Regions from separate parts of the Streptomyces sp. NPDC051364 genome, predicted to be linked through region 3. Evidence: riboswitches for the same ligand, from Rfam matches in the RefSeq annotation. Region 3 holds a riboswitch; each other region holds the start of a gene.
What was found. A riboswitch is a leader RNA that binds a small molecule or an ion and turns the genes downstream of it on or off. The one in region 3 is predicted to bind cobalamin.

Region 1 (6,719 bases), on a different contig from region 3:
AGCGCGACCGGCATGTCTGCTGACGGAGTGCGGGCCCATGTGCTGATCCTGGGCGGCACGACCGAGGCCCGGCGCCTCGCCGGTGCGCTGGCCGCCACGGGGACGGAGGCGGGCTCCGGCATCCGTGCCGGCGCCGGCCGGGGTACCGCCTCGGGCGCCGTGCCGGATGTCGCCCCGGGCTCCGGTACGGCGCCGCACGCCCCGCTGCGGGTGACCACCTCGCTCGCCGGGCGGGTCTCGGCACCGGTGCTGCCGCCGGGCGAGACACGGATCGGCGGCTTCGGCGGCGCGGCGGGCCTGGCGGCCTGGATCGCCGCCCACCGGGTGACCCACCTGGTCGACGCCACGCACCCGTTCGCGGAGCGGATGAGCTTCAACGCCGCAGAGGCGGCGGCGCTTTCGGGCGTTCCGCTGGTCGCGCTGCGCCGCCCCGGGTGGAGTCCCGTCCCCGGGGACGACTGGCATTTCGCCGATTCCCTCTCCGGGGCGGCCGCGGTGGTGGCGGACCTCGGCAGCCGGGTCTTCCTGACCACCGGCCGGATGGGCCTGCACACGTTCGCGCACCTTGCCGACACCTGGTTCCTGGTGCGTTCGGTGGACCCGCCGCAAGCGCCCGTGCCGCCGCGCCTCGAAGTCCTGCTCGCCCGCGGCCCGTTCGGCCTGGACGACGAGCGGGAGCTGCTGGCCCGGCACCGGATCGACGTCCTGGTCACCAAGGACAGCGGGGGCTCCGCCACCGCCCCCAAGCTCACCGCGGCCCGCGAGGCCGGGATCCCGGTGGTCGTCGTCCGCCGCCCCCCGGTCCCGCAGGGCGTGCGGGAGACCTCCTCGGTCGAGGCCGTCCGGCACTGGCTGCTGCACGGCTGACCACACCTACGCCGCCGCCGGCCCGGCGAGGGCCGGCGGGCGCGTCGGCCCCGCGCCGCGCCCGCCCCGCCCTGTGCGCCCCGCGTACGCCCTTCGTACGCTCCCGTAAGCCGCGGCACGGCGGCCACTCAACGCGAAAGCCCGAACCTCACGTCACCTCCTCACCCGGTCACGGGTAGCGGCGCGGGGTCCACGTCACCCGGGAGCCGTCCGGCCGCTCCGTGACCTGGGTCTGCGAGGATCCGATCAGCAGGATCGTGCGCATGTCCACCTCGGACGGCTCCAGTTCGCCGAGCTCGAGGATGCGGACCGACTGCTGCGGACCGCCCACGTCCCGCGCGACCACAACCGGTGTCTGCGGCGAACGCAGCTCCAGCAGCAGCTCCTTGGCCTGGGCGACCTGCCAGGTCCGGCTGCGCGAGCCCGGGTTGTACAGGGCGAGCACCAAGTCGGCTGCGGCGGCGGCGCGCAGCCGCTCCGCGATGACCTCCCACGGCTTGAGCCGGTCCGACAGGGAGATCGTGGCGTAGTCGTGGCCGAGCGGGGCCCCGGCCGCGGCGGCTGCCGCGTTGGCGGCGGTCACCCCCGGCAGGACCCGTACGGGCACGTCCTTGTACTCCGGCTGCCCCGCGACCTCCAGGACGGCGGTGGCCATGGCGAAGACGCCCGGGTCGCCACCGGAGACCACGACGACCCGCTTGCCGCGGCGGGCGAGGTCGAGCGCGAACTCGGCGCGCTCCGACTCGACCTTGTTGTCGGAGCCGTGCCGGATCTGGCCCGGCTTGACGGGTACGCGGTCCAGGTACGTGGTGTACCCGACGAGCACCTCGGCGTCGGCCAGCGCCCGCCGGGTCTCGGGGGTGAGCCAGAGCGGCCCGGCCGGTCCGGTGCCGACGACGGCGACCCCGCCGGGCCCGGACGGCACGCTGCCAGGGTTGCCGATGCGGCTGGGCACGACGGCGACGGCGAAGTACGGGACGCTGTCGGGGTCGGTGTCGGCGAGGACGCCGGTCCGCTCGCCCGCCATGGTGGCGCGCTCGACGTACCGGGCCTCCGCCAGCCGCCCGCTGCCCTCCATGGCCCGGCGCACGGCGGGGAAGGTGCGGCCGAGCTTCATCACGACCGCGGAGTCCGTGGCGGCGAGGCGGGCGGTGAGCTCCTCCTCCGGCAGGGTGCCGGGCAGGATCGTCAGCACCTCCTCGCCCTCGACGAGCGGGGTGCCGAGCCGGGCGGCGGCGGCGCTCACCGACGTCACCCCGGGGATCACCTCGGCCTCGTAGCGGTCGGCGAGCCGCTTGTGCATGTGCATGTACGAGCCGTAGAAGAGCGGGTCTCCCTCGGCGAGCACGGCGACGGTCCGGCCGGCCTCCAGGTGCGCGGCCAGCCGGGCGGCGGACTCCTCGTAGAACTCCTCCATCGCCCCCTGGTAGCCGCCTGGGTGGTCGGTGGTCTCGGTGGTGACCGGATAGACCAGCGGCTCCTCGACGTGGTCCGCGCGCAGGTGCTCGGCGGCGATCGAGCGGGCGATCGAGCGGCCGTGGCGGGCGCTGTGGTACGCGACGACATCGGCCTCGGCGATGACCTGGACGGCCCGGAGGGTCATCAGGGAGGGGTCGCCGGGGCCGAGCCCGACGCCGTACAGCTTTCCGGTGCGGGCTGCGGTGCTGGCTGCGCTGCTCATTCTTCCTCGCTCGCGATCGCGTTGACGGCGGCGGCCGCGATGGCGCTGCCGCCGCGCCGGCCGCGCACGATCAGGTGGTCGAGGCCGGAGACGTGGGCGGCGAGCGCGTCCTTGGACTCGGCGGCGCCGATGAAGCCGACCGGGACGCCGATGACGGCGGCGGGGCGCGGGGCGCCCTCCTCGATCATCTCGAGCAGCCGGAACAGCGCGGTCGGCGCGTTGCCGACGGCGATCACGGAGCCCTCCAGCAGGCCGCGGTCGCGCCAGACTTCGAGGGCGGCGGCGCTGCGCGTGGTGCCCATCTTCGCGGCGAGGGCGGGCACGGCCGGGTCGGAGAGGGTGCAGATCACCTCGTTGTCGGCGGGCAGCCGCTTGCGGGTGACCCCGCTGGCGACCATCTGCACGTCGCAGAGGATCGGCGCGCCGGCGGTCAGGGCGGCACGCGCGCGCAGCACGACGTCGGGGGTGTAGCCGAGGTCCTGGGGCAGGTCGGTCATTCCGCAGGCGTGAATCATGCGTACCGCGACCTGGGCGACGGAGGCGGGCAGCCCGGAGAGGTCCGCCTCGGCGCGGATCGTGGCAAAGGACTGGCGGTAGATCGCCGCGCCGTCCTTCTCGTACTCGAACACTGTGTACTCGCTCATTTCTTCGCTGCGTCGTGGGAGGTGGTGCGGCGTGCGTCCGCGAGGGCCGCGGGAAGTTCGGAGGTCTGGAGGCCGCGGCGCGGGGTGCGGCCGGCCGCAGAGAGGTCGTAGCCCGTGGGTGTGGCGACCACGTCCACCCACGCGGTACCGCGGGGGTGCCCACACCGGCGTTCGCACCCGGACCAGTGCACGGGCAGGGGGCCGGTCGCACGGGTGACGGCGGCGCGCGCGTCGGCGCGTACGTCCGCGAGGGATTTGGCGCAACCGGGGCGTCCGGTACAGGCGGTGACGGACCGCCAGGGGTCGTCAGGGGCGGTGACCAGCCCGGCCTCGGCGAGGGCGGCCAGCTCTTGTGCTGCGGCGCGGGCGGGCAGGCCGGGGACGACGATGCCGCGCCAGGGGGTCAGGCGGATGCGGCCCGTGAGGCCGGCCAGCAGGCGCCACTGCGCGGTGGTCAGGCGGCCCAGCGGTGCGAGGACGCTGAGCGCGGCGGTGCCGTGGGGCCCTTCGACGATGCCGGGCTCAGGGGCCGGGGAGCGCCGGGCGTCTTCCCGTACGAGGGCGGCCTCGATCCCGGCGGCGGCCAGCCGCACACCCAACTCACCGGAGAGCAGGGCATGTTCGGCGGGCAGCTCGGCAACCCGCCAGGCCCGGGTACCGGCTTCCCGGACGGCGTCGAGGAAGTACGCGGCGGCCACGAGGGCGGCCCGGGGCGCGTCGGCCGCGGCCACGAGCAGGGCGTCCGCCGGATCGGCCGTCCACAGCAGGGTTCGGTCGGCGTCCCGGGCGACCAGGTTCACGTCCGCGGCGAGGGAGGTGACGTCGCCGCGGCCGTCGTCGAGGGCGAACAGGAAGCGGCCGGACAGCCCGGCCGCGGGCGCGCTCGTGCACAGCAGCCGGTCCAGCTCTGCGACCCAGGGCGCCACGTCGGGCAGGCCGCGCCGGTCGAGGCCGGTCAGCGGCGAGGCGACGATGTTGCGGACGCGCTCGTGGGTGGGCGCGGGCAGCAGGCCGGCGCGGACGAGCACGGACTGCAGTTCGCCGCCGCAGCCCGCCCCGAGGCCGCGCAGTTGCGCATTGCCGCGGGAGGTGAGGTCGATGTGCCCGTCGCCGAGCCGCTCCGCGGCATCGGCCAGCAGCGAGGCCGCGTCCGCGTCGAGCATCCCGCCGGGTACCCGGACCCGGGCCAGGAACCCGTCGTCCGCGGCGTGCAGCCGCAGCGCACCGGGGCAGGCGTCACCGCGGTCGCGTATGACGGGTTCGTCCCGCGATGCGGCGGAGGGGGGCTGGGGCGGCATGGCGGCGAGCATACCCACGATTCCCCCGCCCCGACCTGTGGCCGTCACCACCCACCCCTCCGCGCAGCGGTGGTGCGCGGGCGGGCTCGGCGCTCCGCGGAGCGGGGGGGGCGCGCGGGGGGTCGGGGGGCGGGGGCGGGTCCGCCGGTCGGGCGCCCGGGCGCGGGCCACCCCCACTCCCGGTCAGGGAGATCGCCACCTAAGATGACCAGCGGCGGAGCCACATGGCCCGCCGGGAGGAAGCCCGGTGCGAATCCGGCGCGGTCCCGCCACTGTGAACCCTGCAGAGCAATCCGCCGGGTGAGTCAGGAACTCCCGCTGTCCTCACTGCCCGGGGCGCGGAAACCCCGAGGAAGGCCTGCCGCCGCATGATCCTGCTGCTGTCGACGTCCGACACCGATCTGCTCAGCGCCCGCGCCGCGGACGGCCCCGTGCCGTACCGGTTCGCGAACCCGTCCCGCCTTCCCCTCGACGACCTGCCCGGGCTGCTCGACGGCGTCGACCTGGTCGTCGTACGCCTCCTCGGCGGCCTGCGCGCCTGGCAGGACGGCCTCGACCTGCTCCTGGCGCCGGCCCAGACCCGCCCGGTGGTGGTCCTGACCGGCGAACAGGCCCCGGACGCCCAGCTGATGGAGGCCTCCACGGTCCCGATCGGCATCGCGGCCGAGGCGCACGGCTACCTCGCCCACGGCGGCCCCGCCAACCTGGACCAGCTGGCCCGGTTCCTCTCCGACACCGTGCTGCTCACCGGCCACGGCTTCGAGCCGCCGGCCGCCGCGCCGACCTGGGGCCCGCTGGAGCGCACGCCCGGGACCACCGAGGGTCCGCGGATCGCCGTGCTGTACTACCGCGCCCACCAGATGAGCGGCAACACCGCCTTCGTGCACGCCCTGTGCGATGCGATCGAGGCCCAGGACGCCCAGGCGCTCCCCCTCTACGTGTCCTCCCTGCGCGCTCCGGAGCCGGACCTGATCGCCGCGCTGGAGTCGGCTGACGCGGTCGTCACCACCGTCCTCGCGGCCGGCGGCACCAAGCCCGCCACCGCCTCGGCGGGCGGCGACGACGAGTCGTGGGACGCGGGCGCGCTGGCCGCGCTCGGCGTCCCGATCCTGCAGGCCCTGTGCCTGACCGGCTCGCGCAGCGCCTGGGAGGAGAGCGACGAGGGCCTGTCCCCGCTCGACGCCGCGACGCAGGTCGCCGTGCCCGAGTTCGACGGCCGTCTGATCACCGTCCCGTTCTCCTTCAAGGAGCTCGACGAGGACGGCCTGCCCGCCTACGTGGCCGACCCCGAGCGCGCTGCCCGCGTCGCCGGCATCGCCGTCCGGCACGCCCGCCTCCGGCACATCGAGCGGCGCGACAAGAAGCTCGCGCTCGTCCTCTCCGCGTACCCCACCAAGCACTCCCGCATCGGCAACGCGGTCGGCCTCGACACCCCGGCCAGCGCCGTGGAGCTGCTGCGCACCCTCATCGCGGGCGGCTACGACTTCGGCCCCGTCGAGGAGATCCCGGGCCTGGTCTCCGGCGACGGCGACGAGCTGATCCGCGCCCTGATCGAGGCCGGCGGCCACGACCAGGACTGGCTGACCGAGGAGCAGCTGGCCCGCAACCCGGTCCGCATCCCGGCCGCCGACTACAAGCGGTGGTTCGCCGAGCTCCCCGCCGAGCTGCGGGGCAGCGTGGAGCAGCACTGGGGCGAGGCCCCGGGCAACATGTTCGTGGACCGCTCCGCCAACCCGGAGGGCGACATCGTCCTCGCGGCCCTGCGCCGCGGGAACCTGCTCATCCTGATCCAGCCGCCGCGCGGTTTCGGCGAGAACCCGATCGCGATCTACCACGACCCGGACCTGCCGCCGTCGCACCACTACCTGGCCGCTTACCGCTGGATCCAGGCGCGCGCCGAGGACGGCGGCTTCGGCGCCGACGCGATGATCCACCTGGGCAAGCACGGCAACCTGGAGTGGCTGCCGGGCAAGAACGCCGGCCTGTCGGCGGCCTGCGCGCCCGACGCCGCGCTCGGCGACCTGCCGCTCATCTACCCCTTCCTGGTCAACGACCCGGGCGAGGGCACGCAGGCCAAGCGCCGCGTGCACGCCACCCTGGTCGACCACCTGGTGCCGCCGATGGCGCGCGCGGAGTCGTACGGCGACATCGCGCGCCTGGAGCAGCACCTGGACGAGTACGCGCAGATCTCGGCGATGGACCCGGCCAAGCTGCCGGCCATCCGCGCCC
Region 2 (6,719 bases), on a different contig from region 3:
AAGCCGCCGACGCGCTCGCCGCCGTGAAAGACGCCGACCGGAAGCATGTTTTCCATTCCTGGTCGGCGCAGGAGCTCATCGACCCGCTCGCCGTGGCCGGGGCCGAGGGCTCGTACTTCTGGGACTACCAGGGCAACCGCTACCTCGACTTCTCGAGCGCCCTCGTCTACACCAACATCGGCTACCAGCACCCCAAGGTGACGGCGGCCATCCAGGAGCAGGCGGCCAAGCTCTGCACCGTCGCGCCCGGCTTCGCCGTCGACGTCCGCTCGGAAGCGGCCCGGCTGATCGCCGAGCGCACCCCGGGCGACCTCGACAAGATCTTCTTCACCAACGCGGGCGCCGAGGCCGTCGAGAACGCCGTACGGATGGCCCGGCTGCACACCGGCCGGCCCAAGGTGCTGTCCGCGTACCGCTCGTACCACGGGGCCACGTCCACCGCGATCAACCTGACCGGTGACGCCCGCCGCTTCGGCAACGACAGCGCGACCGCCGGTGTCGTGCACTTCTGGGGGCCCTTCGCCTACCGCTCGCCCTTCTACGCGGCCACCGAGGCCGAGGAGTGCGAGCGCGCCCTGCGCCACCTCGAGGACACCATCGTCTTCGAAGGCCCGCAGTCCATCGCCGCGATCATCCTGGAGACCGTCGGCGGCGCCCCGGGCGTGCTCGTGCACCCGGACGGCTACCTGGCGGGCGTGCGTGAGCTCTGCGACCGCTTCGGCATCGTCTTCATCCTCGACGAGATCATGGTCGGCTTCGGCCGGACCGGGCGGTGGTTCGCCTCCGAGCACTGGGGCGTCACCCCCGACCTGATCTGCTTCGCCAAGGGCGTGACCAGCGGATACGTCCCACTCGGCGGGGTCGCCATCTCGGCCGCCATCGCCGAGACCTTCGCCCGCCGGCCCTACCCGGGCGGGCTGACGTACTCCGGGCACGTGCTGGCCTGCGGAGCCGCCGTGGCGACGATCAACGTCATGGAGGAGGAGGGCATCGTCGAGCAGTCCGCCCGCACCGGCGCGGAGCTGCTGGGGCCGGGCCTGCGCGCCCTCGCCGAGAAGCACCCGTCGGTCGGGGAGGTCCGCGGTCTGGGCACGTTCTGGGCCCTGGAGCTCGTACGGGACCGGCAGACGCGCGAGCCGCTCGTCCCGTACAACGCCTCCGGGGCGGACAACGCGCCGATGGCCGAGTTCGCCGCCGCCTGCAAGAAGGGCGGGCTGTGGCCGCTGACCGCCGGCAACCGCATCCACATCGCCCCGCCCTGCAACATCGGCCCGCAGGACGTGGCCAAGGGCCTCGCGATCCTCGACGAGGCGCTGTCGGTCGCGGATACGCACACCGTCTGACCTGCTGCGCTGTGCGGTCGCCCAAGCCGTGGGTGCCGGTGTTCGGACGATCTGTACGGGTAACAACGCCGTTCGCGCATGTTGCAATCCGAAGCAGCACCTACGGACCGGGATGCACGTCAGTCCCGGGGCGGCCCCTCGGGGCCGAACGGCGGGGAGCGGGACGTCCTGCGGTCGGGGGCGGCGCTGGACGCCGGGCGTACGGGATCCAGACCACCGGACTCCGTGTTCCCGAGGCACCGAAGGAAGACACCATGAGCAAGCACGTCCTGGCGCAGAACCAGTACGGCAAGGCCGAGAACCGCATCGTCAAGGTCACCCGCAAGGGCGGCGACGGGTCTTGGCACGAGATCCGCGACCTCAACGTCTCGGTCGCGCTCCGCGGCGAGTTCCGCGACGTCCACCTGACCGGCGACAACGCCAACTGCCTGCCCACGGACACCACCAAGAACACGGTGTACGCCTTCGGCAAGGAGCACGGGATCGCCTCCCCCGAGGCCTTCGGCATCCTGCTCGCGAAGCACTTCGTCTCCTCCCAGTCGCCGATCCGCGAGGCGCAGATCCGGATCGAGGAGTACGTCTGGGAGCGGATCCCGGTCCCGACGCGCAAGGAGCAGCACTCCTTCGTCCGCAAGGGCCAGGAGGTGCGCACCGCGCAGATCACGTACAGCGAGACGACCGGCCTGCAGGTCATCTCGGGTCTGAAGGACCTGACGGTGATGAACTCGACCAACTCCGAGTTCCACGGCTACATCAAGGACAAGTACACGACGCTCAAGGAGGCGTACGACCGCATCCTGGCGACCAAGGTCACCGCGCGCTGGGCGCACTCGGCGCTGGCCGCGGACGACTCCGCGTACGACTGGGACCAGTCGTACAAGAAGGTCCGCAAGAACATGCTGGAAGCGTTCGCCGAGACCTACTCGTACTCGCTGCAGCAGACCCTCAACCAGATGGCCGAGCGGGTGCTCGACCACTGCCCGCGGGTCAACGAGGTACGCCTGAACCTCCCCAACAAGCACCACTTCCTCGTCGACCTGGAGCCCTTCGGCCTCAAGAACGACAACGAGGTCTACTTCGCGGCGGACCGGATGTACGGCCTGATCGAGGGCACCGTGCACCGCGACGGCGTGCAGCCGGTGATCGCGACGAGCGACTGGATCGTCGCCTGAGTCGCGTAAGTCGCGTAACGGCTCCCGCATACGTTCGGCCCGGACCGCGTCGCGGGGTCCGGGCCGTTCTGCTGCCTGCGGCCCGTTCTGCTCCGGCTACTTCCCGACCGGCTGTCCGAGCTGAAGGTTCCACCGCCCCAGCCGCCCGGTGAGGCTGGTCACCGTGTCCGGCCGTACGTCGAGGCGCCAGAAAGCGGCGGCCGGCAGCTCCAGCGCGGACACGACGGCCGCCCGGACGACGGCCTGGTCGACCACGGCGCGATGCGTGCCGGTGGGCAGGGCGGCGAGGGCGGCGCCGACGCGGGCGATCAGCGCGGTGACGGACTCCCCGCCGGGCGGCGCGTAGTCGGGGTCCGCCAGCCAGCTCCGGACGGCGGCCGGATCCTCGGCGGCGACCTCGTCCAGGGTCCGCCCGGCCCACTCCCCCGTGTCCGGGCCCTGCAGGCCCGCGTACTGCGGGCAGGGGTCGCCGTGGCCGAAGCGCACCTGTCGTGAGGCGTCCTCGAATGGACGTCTCACGAACTGAACTCGTACTACGTCGCTCTTCATAAGGGGAGCGTAAACGCGGTACGGTCTCGGACGACAACCTAAAAAAGACGACGGTATGACGGAAGTACCGGTGAAAATCCGGCACGGTCGCGCCACTGTGAATCCTCCCGGAGGGGGAGGAGAAGTCAGACCCGCCATGTCGTCGCTAGCACCACTGACCGGGACGCGTGTTCCCTCTGGAGGTTCTGCCATGGCTCACTCCGCCGTGCCCACGACGGCCCCTGCCGTCACCCCGATCTCGCTCTCCGCGCTCGCCCCCTGGGCCCTGTTCGTCGGCGTCCTGATGCTGGTCCTGCTCTACCTCGTCGGTGCCGAGCAGGGCGCCACCGCGCTCTTCGAGGGCGACACCGTCCACGAGTGGATGCACGACGGTCGCCACCTCCTCGGCTTCCCCTGCCACTGATCTCCGCCTCGGCAAGGGAAGAACCGAACCATGAACTCCATCTCCCCCCGCGTCCTGCTGGTGCGGGGCATGCTGGCCGGACTGCTCGCCGGCGTGGCGGCGTTCCTCGTCGCGTACGTCCTCGGTGAGGCCAAGGTCGACGCGGCGATCGCCATCGAGGAGGCGGGCCACGCCGCCCACGAGCACGGCGAGGAGGCGGCCCCGGTCAGCCGGGCCCTCCAGGCCACGGCAGGCCTTGGCACCGGCACGCTCCTGTACGGGATCGCGCTCGGCGGGATCGCCGCGCTCGTGTTCTGCTACGCCCTGGGCCGGATCGGCCGCTTCGGCCCTCGGGCCACGGCCCTGCTGGTCTCGGGCGGCCTGTTCGTCGCCTTCAACCTGGTGCCGTTCCTCAAGTACCCGTCCAACCCGCCGGCCGTCGGGGACCCCGACACCGTCGTCCGGAGGACCACCCTCTACATCCTGATGATCGCGTTGAGCGCGCTGCTGTCGGCGGGCGCGCTCATCCTGGGCCGGCGCCTGGCGCCCAAGCTCGGGAACTGGAACGCCTCGATCGTCGCCTCGGTCGGCTTCGTCGCGGTGGTCGCCATCGCCTACGCGGCCCTGCCCGGCATCAACGAGGTCCCGGCGGACTTCCCGGCCGCCCTGATCTGGCAGTTCCGCCTCGCGACCGTGGCCATCCAGGTCGCGATGTGGACGACTTTCGGCCTGGCCTTCGGTTTTCTTGCCGAACGGGCCCTTGCCCCGGCCGCCGCACCCCAGGAGGCTGTACAGCCCGCGAGCTGACGATGAGGGGGCCGGTAGTACATGCAGACGGCGATCTGGGAATGGCGCGGCTGGACGGGCGCCGTCCCGTTCTGGCTCAACACCGTTCTGCTGCTCCTGGCCCCTTTCACCGCCGCCACGCTGCTGGCCCAGGTCGGCATCATCACGGCCCTGGCCGCCCTCGGCGGCCTGGCCCGCCACCTCTGGTTCGGCGACTACGGCCACCCGGCCATCCACCTCGCCGCCGCCCTCATGGGGGCGGCGGCGATCGTTTTCGTCCTCGTCTGACCCTCCCCGGCCCCGGGTGCGCCGCCCCGGACTCACAGGGTCGGGTCCATGAGCTTCAGCGTGTACGCCCGCCGGGTGCGGGACCACACGCTGCCGCACGCCCGCCGGCGGAGCGCATTGCGCAGCGCCGTCGTCCTGTTCAAGCCCTTCGGGTTCCAGGCGACCTGGTCCTACCTCGGCACCGTCGGGGACCTGGACCGGGACGGGGACGCGCTGCTGCGGGCGCTGAAGAAGCTCGAGTCGAGCCGGGACGCGGGGATTGCCGAGCGGGCCGCGTTCGCCGAGCGGCGGCGCGAGGAGAAGCGGATCCTGCACCGGCAGCGTCCCTCGGCCGCCGACACGGAGTTCTTTCGGGGGCCCCGCTGGCCCGGGCCCGACGGGCATCGGGCGGCGGTCCACGAGGTCGCCCGGCTCTGGCGCGCTCACGCCGGGCCGGTTCCCGAACTGCCGCCGGGGGCCACCGGGGCGGCCGGCCTCGACATCGTGGTGTGCGGGCACGTCCTCTTGTACCTGATGGCCGGCGGCCGTCTGGACCGGTACCGGCTGGATGCGGTCGAGGAGTGTCTGCCGGAATTGCGCCGCTGGGCCTCGCTGCCATCCCCGCACGACGCGGCATGCACGCACTTCCGGCGTCTGCTGAGGTTGGCCGAGCTGATCCTCAACGACCCCGACGGCGCTGCGCGGCCGCAGTAGCCGGTCTGCCGTCCACCCGTGCGCGGTGCGTGGTGCACTCGTTCGGCCGTATCCGGCGCAATCCTCGGGACAGGGGCGGTGCACCCGTCACCAGCTGGGAAGACGTCCGGGGCGGAGTGTCGACACGCCTGTGACGTCGCGTCAGTCTTCGGCGTTGTAACCGGTACTGACGGGCAGCGAGGGGTTCCACTGCTCTCAGGAGACCCGGCCGCCGGAGCCGGGGGGATCGGACCAGGAGGGAATTCCATGCCCCGCGCCAAGTGGGTGGTCGGCGTGCTGACAGTGGCTCTGCTGGGCACCGGCATAGGGATGTTGCGCAGCACCGAGGGCGCGCGGCCCACCGCCGCCACCGCCGCCGACGCGCTGCCCTCGCGGGCCCTGGGCCTGTCCGGTCACCGCCGACTCGTCGAGCAGCTGGAGCACTCCGGACAGCACGCCGCAGCCAAGGGGCCCCGACCCGCGCGGGCCGCCGGCATCACACCGCTGCGGGCCGCACGACCGCTGCGGCTGCACATCCCGAGTCTGGGGGTCGACCTGCCGCTGGGCGGGGACGGGGACGAGGCCTCCTGGGACCACGACACCCCGGCCCCGGGCTCGGTCGGCACCGCCGTGGTCACGGCCGCCGACCTGCACCTCGCCGAGCTGCGACGCGGGCTGACCGTCGAGATCGCGCGCGCGGACGGCCGTACCGCCGTCTTCACCGTCGACCGTGTCTCGCCCGGCGGTTTCAGCGGTCGCGGCCAGCGGCCCGGGCGGGCCCAACTGCGGCTGGTCAGCGGTGAGACCACGGTCCTGGCGCGGCTGACCGGCCGCCACCGCACCGGCTGACCCCGCCGGCACCGCCCCCGACCGCCCCCGACCGCCCCGCGCACCGGCAGCCGCCTCGGCTTCCTGTCATCCGAGGGGGGTGTCTTCGTCCCCCGGTCGGGGGCTTCTGCGGTCCGGTCGGGGAGTCACCCGGCGTATCGGGGCAGACCCCTCGCATGAGCGGGACACGGCATGCACGCACGGCACTGGCCAGGGCCCTTTCGGCGGCCTGTGTCGTGCTGCTGTGCCTGTTCGCGTCCGGTCCCCCCGTCACGACGGCCGCAGCGGCGGCCGCCGCCCTCGAGCGCACCGGGTCCGGCGCGCCGAGCGAGCCGGGCGCCCCCGTCGAGGGGGAGTCCGATCCGGCCACGGATCCCGAAGTGCGGCCCGCCGTACGCCTGGTCGTGCGCGGACTGCCGGGTGTACGGCAGCTGCCGCGGCCGGTGTTTCACGTGAAACAGACCGGTCAGGCGATGCGCGCCGACTCGTTCGGGACGGCCGGGCCAGTGCCGTCCGCGGGGACGGTGCGGGGTGTGGTCCTGCGCTGCTGAGCGGGCCGAGCAGCAGCGCGTACCCCCACACACCCCCTGAACACGGTGAGGTTCCGGCATGCCCATCGACCCGTACGCCGCCCTGAACGCCATGCTCCGCGCCGAGGTCACCCGCTACACCCCGCCGGCCGCGAAGCCGCCGAGCCGT
Region 3 (6,719 bases):
TGCAGGAAGGGCATGACCACCATCGGGTGCTCGCGGCCGGCGCCGAGCCCGTGCACGGTGATCACCCAGGTGTCGCGGGCGGCGGGCACGAACCAGGCGGGCAGCCCGCCGAGCTCACCGGGGATGTCCACATCGGCATGGTCGAGGCCGAGGGCGGTGCGTGGGTTGCCCGCGTGGACCTGGGGGGTGAGGGCGACCCGGGTGCCGGGCTCGAGGCTGCCGTGGGTGACGGCGAGGAGCCGGCGTACGACGGTGTCCGGACCGGGCGCGGCTCCCTCGAGGACGGGCCCGGCCACGGCGTGCACCCCGGGGGCGGTGAGTCCGTACGTACCGGGGCGCAGGGAGGCCAGCGAGCGGGTCAGCACGATCCGCCCGGAGCCGGCGGAGTGGACGCTGAGCCGCGCCTCGCCGGGCAGGGGGCGGCCGGGCTCGTGTCGCAGGGCGGCGTCGGCGGCGTACCGGCCGGCCGCGACCGCGGCTGCACCGGCACCGACGAGGGAGGTGGCGACGACCGCGGCCGTCGCTGTGGCGGTACGCACGGCTCCAGTGTCGAGGCGCGAGCCCGGGCGGGCCACCTGAACGGAATGCTCCGCATACCGCCGGGCGGGGCCGGGAAGGGATCACGCAGCGGCGCAGCGGGTCGGCCGGAGGAGTGATCTAGATCTCTTCCAGGACCCCTCGAGGGTGGGTCCAGGGGCCTCTGATCGCCTGCGGATCCTTTCGTTCACCCGGCTTTGACGTGCATTAATCGCGGTATCAGCGGCAAAATCAGGACGAAGGTCCCGATGACACGACGGGCCAGTACACCGCTCCGCCCACGCCAGTTCATCTTCCGTTCACTCAGGTTGCCTACGGTCGCCGAGCCACTGACGTCAAACAGAAGCCTGGGTAAATGGAGCACATAACGCTTCTCCTCGGGATCGTGATCATCACCGCTCTCGTGTTCGACTTCACGAACGGTTTCCACGACACAGCCAACGCGATGGCCACCACCATCTCGACCGGCGCCCTCAAGCCCAAGACGGCGGTGGCCATGTCCGCCGTGCTCAACCTCGTCGGCGCGTTCATGTCCGTGGAGGTCGCCAAGACGATCTCCAAGGGCCTGGTCAACGAGGAGGGCATCCAGCCAGAAGTGATCTTCGCCGCCCTGGTCGGCGCGATCCTCTGGAATCTCGTCACCTGGCTGGTCGGACTCCCCTCCAGCTCCTCCCACGCGCTGATGGGCGGCCTGGTCGGCGCGGCCGTCGCCTCCGCCGGCCTCGGCGCCGTCAACGGCGGCACGCTCGTCAGCAAGGTGCTGCTCCCCGCGGTCGCCGCGCCGATCGTGGCCGGTGTGGCCTCGATGCTGGCCGCCAAGGTCACGTACAAGCTGGGCGGGAACGTCGGCAAGAAGACCTCCGCCAAGGGCTACAAGGCCGGTCAGATCGCCTCGGCCGGACTCGTCTCCCTCGCGCACGGCACCAACGACGCGCAGAAGACGATGGGCATCATCACCCTGGCGCTGGTCGCCGGCGGCGCGCTCGCACCCGGCTCCAACCCGCCGGTCTGGGTCATCGTCTCCGCCGGCATGGCCATCGCCCTGGGCACCTCCCTGGGCGGCTGGCGCATCATCCGCACCATGGGCAGCGGCCTGACCGACCTGCAGCCGCAGCAGGGCTTCGCCGCCCAGACCTCGGCCGCCAGCGTCATCCTGGCCTCCTCCAGCCTCGGCTTCTCGCTCTCCACCACCCACGCGTGCTCCGGCGCCGTCATGGGTGCGGGCCTGGGCCGCAAGGGCGGTGCGGTCCGCTGGTCCACCGCCACCCGCATGTTCATCGCCTGGGGCCTGACCCTGCCGGCCGCGGCCGTCGTCGCCTCCGGTGCCGAGCTGGTCATGCGTACCGGTGACCTCGGCGTCGCCGCCGTCGCGCTCTTCCTGATCGCCTCCTGCGTCGCCATCTGGGTCATCTCCCGCCGCCAGGTCGTCGACCACGGCAACGTCAACGACGTGCAGCCGGCCGCGGCCGAGGAGCCGGGTGTCGTCACCACGGCGATGGCAGCCGTCACCGTCCCGCCGACCGTGGCCGCCGCCGGTACGACCGCCGCGGTGACCGACGAGGACCTGAAGGCCACCATCCCGGCGGCCGCCCCGACTGCGCCTGCGGCCCCCGCAGCCGCGGTCTGACCCCGAGAACGACAGAGGAATCCGCAGTATGAAGATCGACTGGGCAGCACTCGGCTCCGTCTTCGGGGTCAGCCTCTCCGCCACCGTCGCGCTCGTGGCCCTGTTCACCCTGGGCCTGGTGGGCCTCTCCAAGCACGAGACCGCCACCGAGCAGGGCGGCACCGCCACCCTGGCCCGCAGCGGCGCGTACGCCTGCTTCGCGCTCGTCGCGGCGGCCGTGGCGTACGGCATCTACCTGATCGTCAGCTGACCGATTCGGGCACGGCACACAAAAGCTCCCTCCGGGCTTCCCGGGGGGAGCTTTCCCGTACCTGAGGCCCGGCGTGGTGACCTGCCTCGCCGCAGGTCAACGGCGAGTTGACGGGCCTTCGCGGTGCGTGGTGGACTGCCCGAGCCAATACGGCGGCATGGAGAGGAAGTCCGGTGCGAATCCGGCGCGGTCCCGCCACTGTCACCGGGGAGCACGCGGCACGTGCGCCCCGGGAGCCAGGAACTCCCACCGCCGGACACGTCGAACCAGGGCGCGGACCCTGAGTGAGGACATACCTGCCACCATGCGTGCCGATCGCGTCTTCGCGTACGGCGCCACGGCGGGCCTGATCGGCGACCGGATCCTCGGTGATCCGCGCCGAGGGCACCCCGTGGCCGCCTTCGGACGAGCAGCCGCCGCTGTCGAAGGCGCCCTGTGGCGCGACGACCGCGCCCGGGGCCTCCTCCACACCCTCGTGTGCGCCGGGGGCGCGGCCGCCGTCGGCGCGCTGGGCGCCCGCGCCGTGCGCTCCCGGCCCGCAGCCGCCCGTATCGCCCTGACCGCAGCGGCCACCTGGGCCGTCGTCGGCGGCACCTCCCTGGGCCGTGAGGCCCGCGCCATCGGCGGCGCGCTCGCCGCCGGGGACGCCGAGGTGGCCCGGGAGCGGCTGCCGCACCTGTGCGGGCGGGACCCGCAGGCCCTGGACGAGCAACAGATGGCCCGCGCCGTCGTGGAGTCGGTCGCCGAGAACACCTCCGACGCGGTGGTCGGGGCCCTGGTGTGGGGCGCCGCCGCCGGTGTCCCCGGGCTGCTGGCCTTCCGCGCCGTGAACACCCTGGACGCGATGGTGGGCCACAAGTCGCCGCGCCACCTGCGCTACGGCTGGGCCTCGGCCCGGCTCGACGACCTCGCGGGCTGGCCGGGCGCCCGGCTGACCGCGCTGGCCGCCGTACTGGCCGGACCCGACCGGCGGGGAGCCGTACGGGCCTGGCGTGCGGACGCCGCGAAGCACCCGAGCCCGAACGCCGGCCCGGTGGAGGCCTCGTTCGCCGGGGCCCTCGGCGTACGGCTGGGGGGCACTCTGGCGTACGCGGGACGGGTCGAGCACCGGGCCGTACTGAACGGCGAGTCGGGGCGGCCGGTGCAGGTCGCGGACATCGAACGGGCGGTGCGGCTGTCACGGCAGGTGACGTGGCTGGCGCTGGGGGCTTGTGTGGCACTGCGCTGTGCGGTGTCACGTGTTGCTGGGAGGGGACGCCCGTGAGCGGCGGAAAGCTGGGCGGGGGACTCCTCGTCGCCGGTACGACATCGGACGCGGGCAAGAGCGTGGTCACGGCGGGCATCTGCCGCTGGCTGGCCCGGCAGGGCGTGAAGGTGGCGCCGTTCAAGGCCCAGAACATGTCGCTGAACTCGTTCGTGACGCGCGAGGGCGCCGAGATCGGGCGGGCGCAGGCGATGCAGGCGCAGGCGGCGTGCGTGGAGCCTACGGCGCTGATGAACCCGGTGCTGCTCAAGCCCGGCAGCGACCGCAGCAGCCAGGTGGTGCTGCTGGGCAAGCCGGTGGGCGAGATGAGTGCCCGGGGCTACCACGGGGGCAGGCAGGAGCAGCTTCTCGGGGTCGTCACGGACTGCCTGGAGCAGCTGCGGGGCACGTATGACGCCGTGATCTGCGAGGGGGCGGGCAGTCCGGCCGAGATCAACCTGCGCCGGACCGACATCGTGAACATGGGCATCGCGCGGGCCGCACGGTTCCCGGTGGTCGTGGTCGGAGACATCGACCGGGGCGGGGTCTTCGCCTCGTTCTTCGGGACGACGGCGCTGCTGTCGCCGCAGGACCAGTCGCTGATCGCCGGATACATGGTGAACAAGTTCCGCGGCGACGTGTCGCTGCTGGAGCCGGGCATGGAGATGCTGCGTTCCCTGACCGGCCGGGCGACGTACGGCGTGCTGCCGTTCCAGCACGGGCTGGGCATCGACGAGGAGGACGGGCTCCGGGTCTCGCTGCGGGGCGCGGTGCGCGAGTCGGTCGTGGCGCCGCCGGTAGGCGAGGACGTCCTGCGGGTCGCGGTGTGCGCGGTGCCGCTGATGTCGAACTTCACGGATGTCGACGCGCTCGCGGCGGAGCCGGGGGTCGTGGTGCGGTTCGTGGACCGGGCCGAGGAGCTGGTCGACGCGGACCTGGTGGTGGTTCCGGGCACCCGGGGCACGGTGAAGGCGCTCGAGTGGCTGCGCGAGCGCGGCCTCGCCGATGCACTGGTGCGGCGGGCCGCGGAGGGCCGGCCGGTGCTGGGCATCTGCGGCGGCTTCCAGGTGCTCGGCGAGCACATCGAGGACGAGGTCGAGTCCAGGGCGGGCTCGGTGGACGGGCTCGGCCTGCTGCCGGTACGGATCCGCTTCGAGCGGGAGAAGACCCTGGCGCGCCCGGAGGGTGCGGCGCTGGGCGAGCCGGTGACGGGCTACGAGATCCACCACGGGGTGGCCGAGGTCCTGGGCGGGGAGGCGTTCATCTCTGATGACCATGGACGCAGTCTGGAAGGCTGCCGGGTCGGGTCGGTGTGGGGCACGCACTGGCACGGCTCGCTGGAGTCGGACGGCTTCCGCCGGGCGTTTCTCCGTGAGGTGGCCGCGGCTGCCGGACGCCGCTTCGTCCCGTCCCCGGACACCTCGTTCGGCGCCCTGCGGGAGGAGCAGCTGGACCTGCTGGGCGACCTGATCGCCGAGCACGCGGACACAAATGCCCTGCTCCGCCTGATCGAGACCGGGGCCCCGGCCGGCCTCCCGTTCCTCCCCCCGGGGGCCCCGTGACGGCGGCAGCCCCAGGCAGACCCGCACATCGCACCCGGCCCGCGGCCACCACCCCGTACGACCGCACCGGCCCGCGCACGCGTACTCGTACTCGTACCCGCAAAAGGAGAGGCACCGCATGAGCACGCCCTACCCGTTCACCGCAGTGGTCGGCCAGACCGACCTGCGGCTGGCGCTCCTGCTCAACGCCGTGAGCCCAGCGGTCGGCGGCGTGCTGGTCCGCGGCGAGAAGGGGACCGCCAAGTCCACCGCCGTCCGCGCGCTGTCCGCGCTGCTGCCGCAGGTGGACGTCATTCCCGGCTGCCGCTTCTCCTGCGCTCCCGCCGCCCCCGACCCGGCCTGCCCCGACGGCCCGCACGAGCCCGGCCCGGGCCAGGACCGGCCCGCGCGCATGGTCGAGCTGCCCGTCGGCGCCTCCGAGGACCGCCTCGTCGGCGCCCTCGACATCGAGCGGGCCCTCGCCGAAGGCGTGAAGGCCTTCGAGCCCGGCCTGCTGGCCGACGCGCACCGCGGCATCCTGTACGTCGACGAGGTCAACCTCCTCCACGACCACCTGATCGACCTGCTCCTCGACGCCGCCGCGATGGGCGCCTCGTACGTGGAGCGCGAGGGGGTCTCCGTACGCCACGCCGCCCGCTTCCTGCTCGTCGGCACCATGAACCCCGAGGAGGGCGAGCTCCGCCCGCAGCTCCTCGACCGGTTCGGGCTGACCGTCGAGGTGGCGGCCTCCCGCGAGCCCGCCCAGCGCGTCGAGGTGGTGCGCCGCCGGCTCGCGTACGAGGACGACCCCGCCGGGTTCGCCACCCGCTGGTCCGGTGACGAGCAGGACATCCGCGCCCGCGTCGTGGCCGCCCGGGCCCTGCTCCCGAAGGTCCGCCTCGGCGACGCCTCGCTGCTGCAGATCGCGGCGACCTGCGCCGGCTTCGAGGTCGACGGCATGCGCGCCGACATCGTGATGGCCCGCACCGCGACCGCGCTGGCCGCCTGGGCCGGGCGGACCGACGTACGCAAGGAGGACGTACGGCAGGCCGCGCTGCTGGCGCTCCCCCACCGGCGGCGCCGCAACCCCTTCGACGCGCCCGGCCTCGACGAGGACAAGCTCGACGAGATCCTGGACCGGTTCCCCGACGAGGAGCCGGAGAACGAGACCGACCCGGACCCGGAGCCCGAACCCGAGGGCCCGGACGACGGCGGTCCGCAAGACGGCGGCCCCGACGGCGGAGGCGGCGGGGTTCCCCCGCAGAGCGGACCGGACGCACCCGAGCCCGAGGCCCCCGAGGCACCCGAGGCGCAGGACGACACGGCGCCGCCGGCCCCGGACGCCCCGGAGTCCCCCGAGCCGCAGCCCGCCTCCCAGGACGGCGCCGCACCGGAGCAGGCCGCCGTACGGGCCGCCGAGCCGTTCCGGACCAAGATGCTCAGCGTGCCGGGCCTCGGCGAGGGCGCGTCCGGGCGGCGTTCGCGCGCCCGCACCGCGCACGGCCGGACCACCGGCGCCCA

Region 1: it holds a riboswitch for cobalamin, as region 3 does, so the genes downstream of both, cobN (cobaltochelatase subunit CobN) here and AB0M76_RS25630 (cobalamin biosynthesis protein) in region 3, are expected to answer to the same signal.
Region 2: it holds a riboswitch for cobalamin, as region 3 does, so the genes downstream of both, AB0M76_RS02245 (CbtB-domain containing protein) here and AB0M76_RS25630 (cobalamin biosynthesis protein) in region 3, are expected to answer to the same signal.

Annotation. Positions count from the first base shown of each region.
Region 1 covers NZ_JBFBAH010000002.1:47,337-54,055, reverse strand. The annotation lists gene cobM (precorrin-4 C(11)-methyltransferase) at 1-23, shown strand, start outside; gene AB0M76_RS04125 (cobalt-precorrin-6A reductase) at 13-867, shown strand; gene AB0M76_RS04120 (precorrin-2 C(20)-methyltransferase) at 1,037-2,548, opposite strand; gene AB0M76_RS04115 (precorrin-8X methylmutase) at 2,545-3,192, opposite strand; gene cobG (precorrin-3B synthase) at 3,189-4,490, opposite strand; cobalamin riboswitch at 4,685-4,826, shown strand; gene cobN (cobaltochelatase subunit CobN) at 4,859-6,719, shown strand, end outside.
Region 2 covers NZ_JBFBAH010000001.1:458,754-465,472, reverse strand. The annotation lists gene AB0M76_RS02260 (aspartate aminotransferase family protein) at 1-1,343, shown strand, start outside; gene pucL (factor-independent urate hydroxylase) at 1,598-2,515, shown strand; gene AB0M76_RS02250 (histidine phosphatase family protein) at 2,612-3,034, opposite strand; cobalamin riboswitch at 3,069-3,218, shown strand; gene AB0M76_RS02245 (CbtB-domain containing protein) at 3,255-3,467, shown strand; gene AB0M76_RS02240 (CbtA family protein) at 3,498-4,253, shown strand; gene AB0M76_RS02235 (hypothetical protein) at 4,275-4,520, shown strand; gene AB0M76_RS02230 (hypothetical protein) at 4,569-5,213, shown strand; gene AB0M76_RS02225 (class F sortase) at 5,460-6,041, shown strand; gene AB0M76_RS02220 (hypothetical protein) at 6,197-6,571, shown strand; gene AB0M76_RS02215 (hypothetical protein) at 6,630-6,719, shown strand, end outside.
Region 3 covers NZ_JBFBAH010000013.1:57,667-64,385, forward strand. The annotation lists gene AB0M76_RS25615 (alpha/beta fold hydrolase) at 1-539, opposite strand, end outside; gene AB0M76_RS25620 (inorganic phosphate transporter) at 893-2,164, shown strand; gene AB0M76_RS25625 (hypothetical protein) at 2,193-2,414, shown strand; cobalamin riboswitch at 2,529-2,680, shown strand; gene AB0M76_RS25630 (cobalamin biosynthesis protein) at 2,719-3,678, shown strand; gene AB0M76_RS25635 (cobyric acid synthase) at 3,690-5,219, shown strand; gene AB0M76_RS25640 (putative cobaltochelatase) at 5,338-6,719, shown strand, end outside.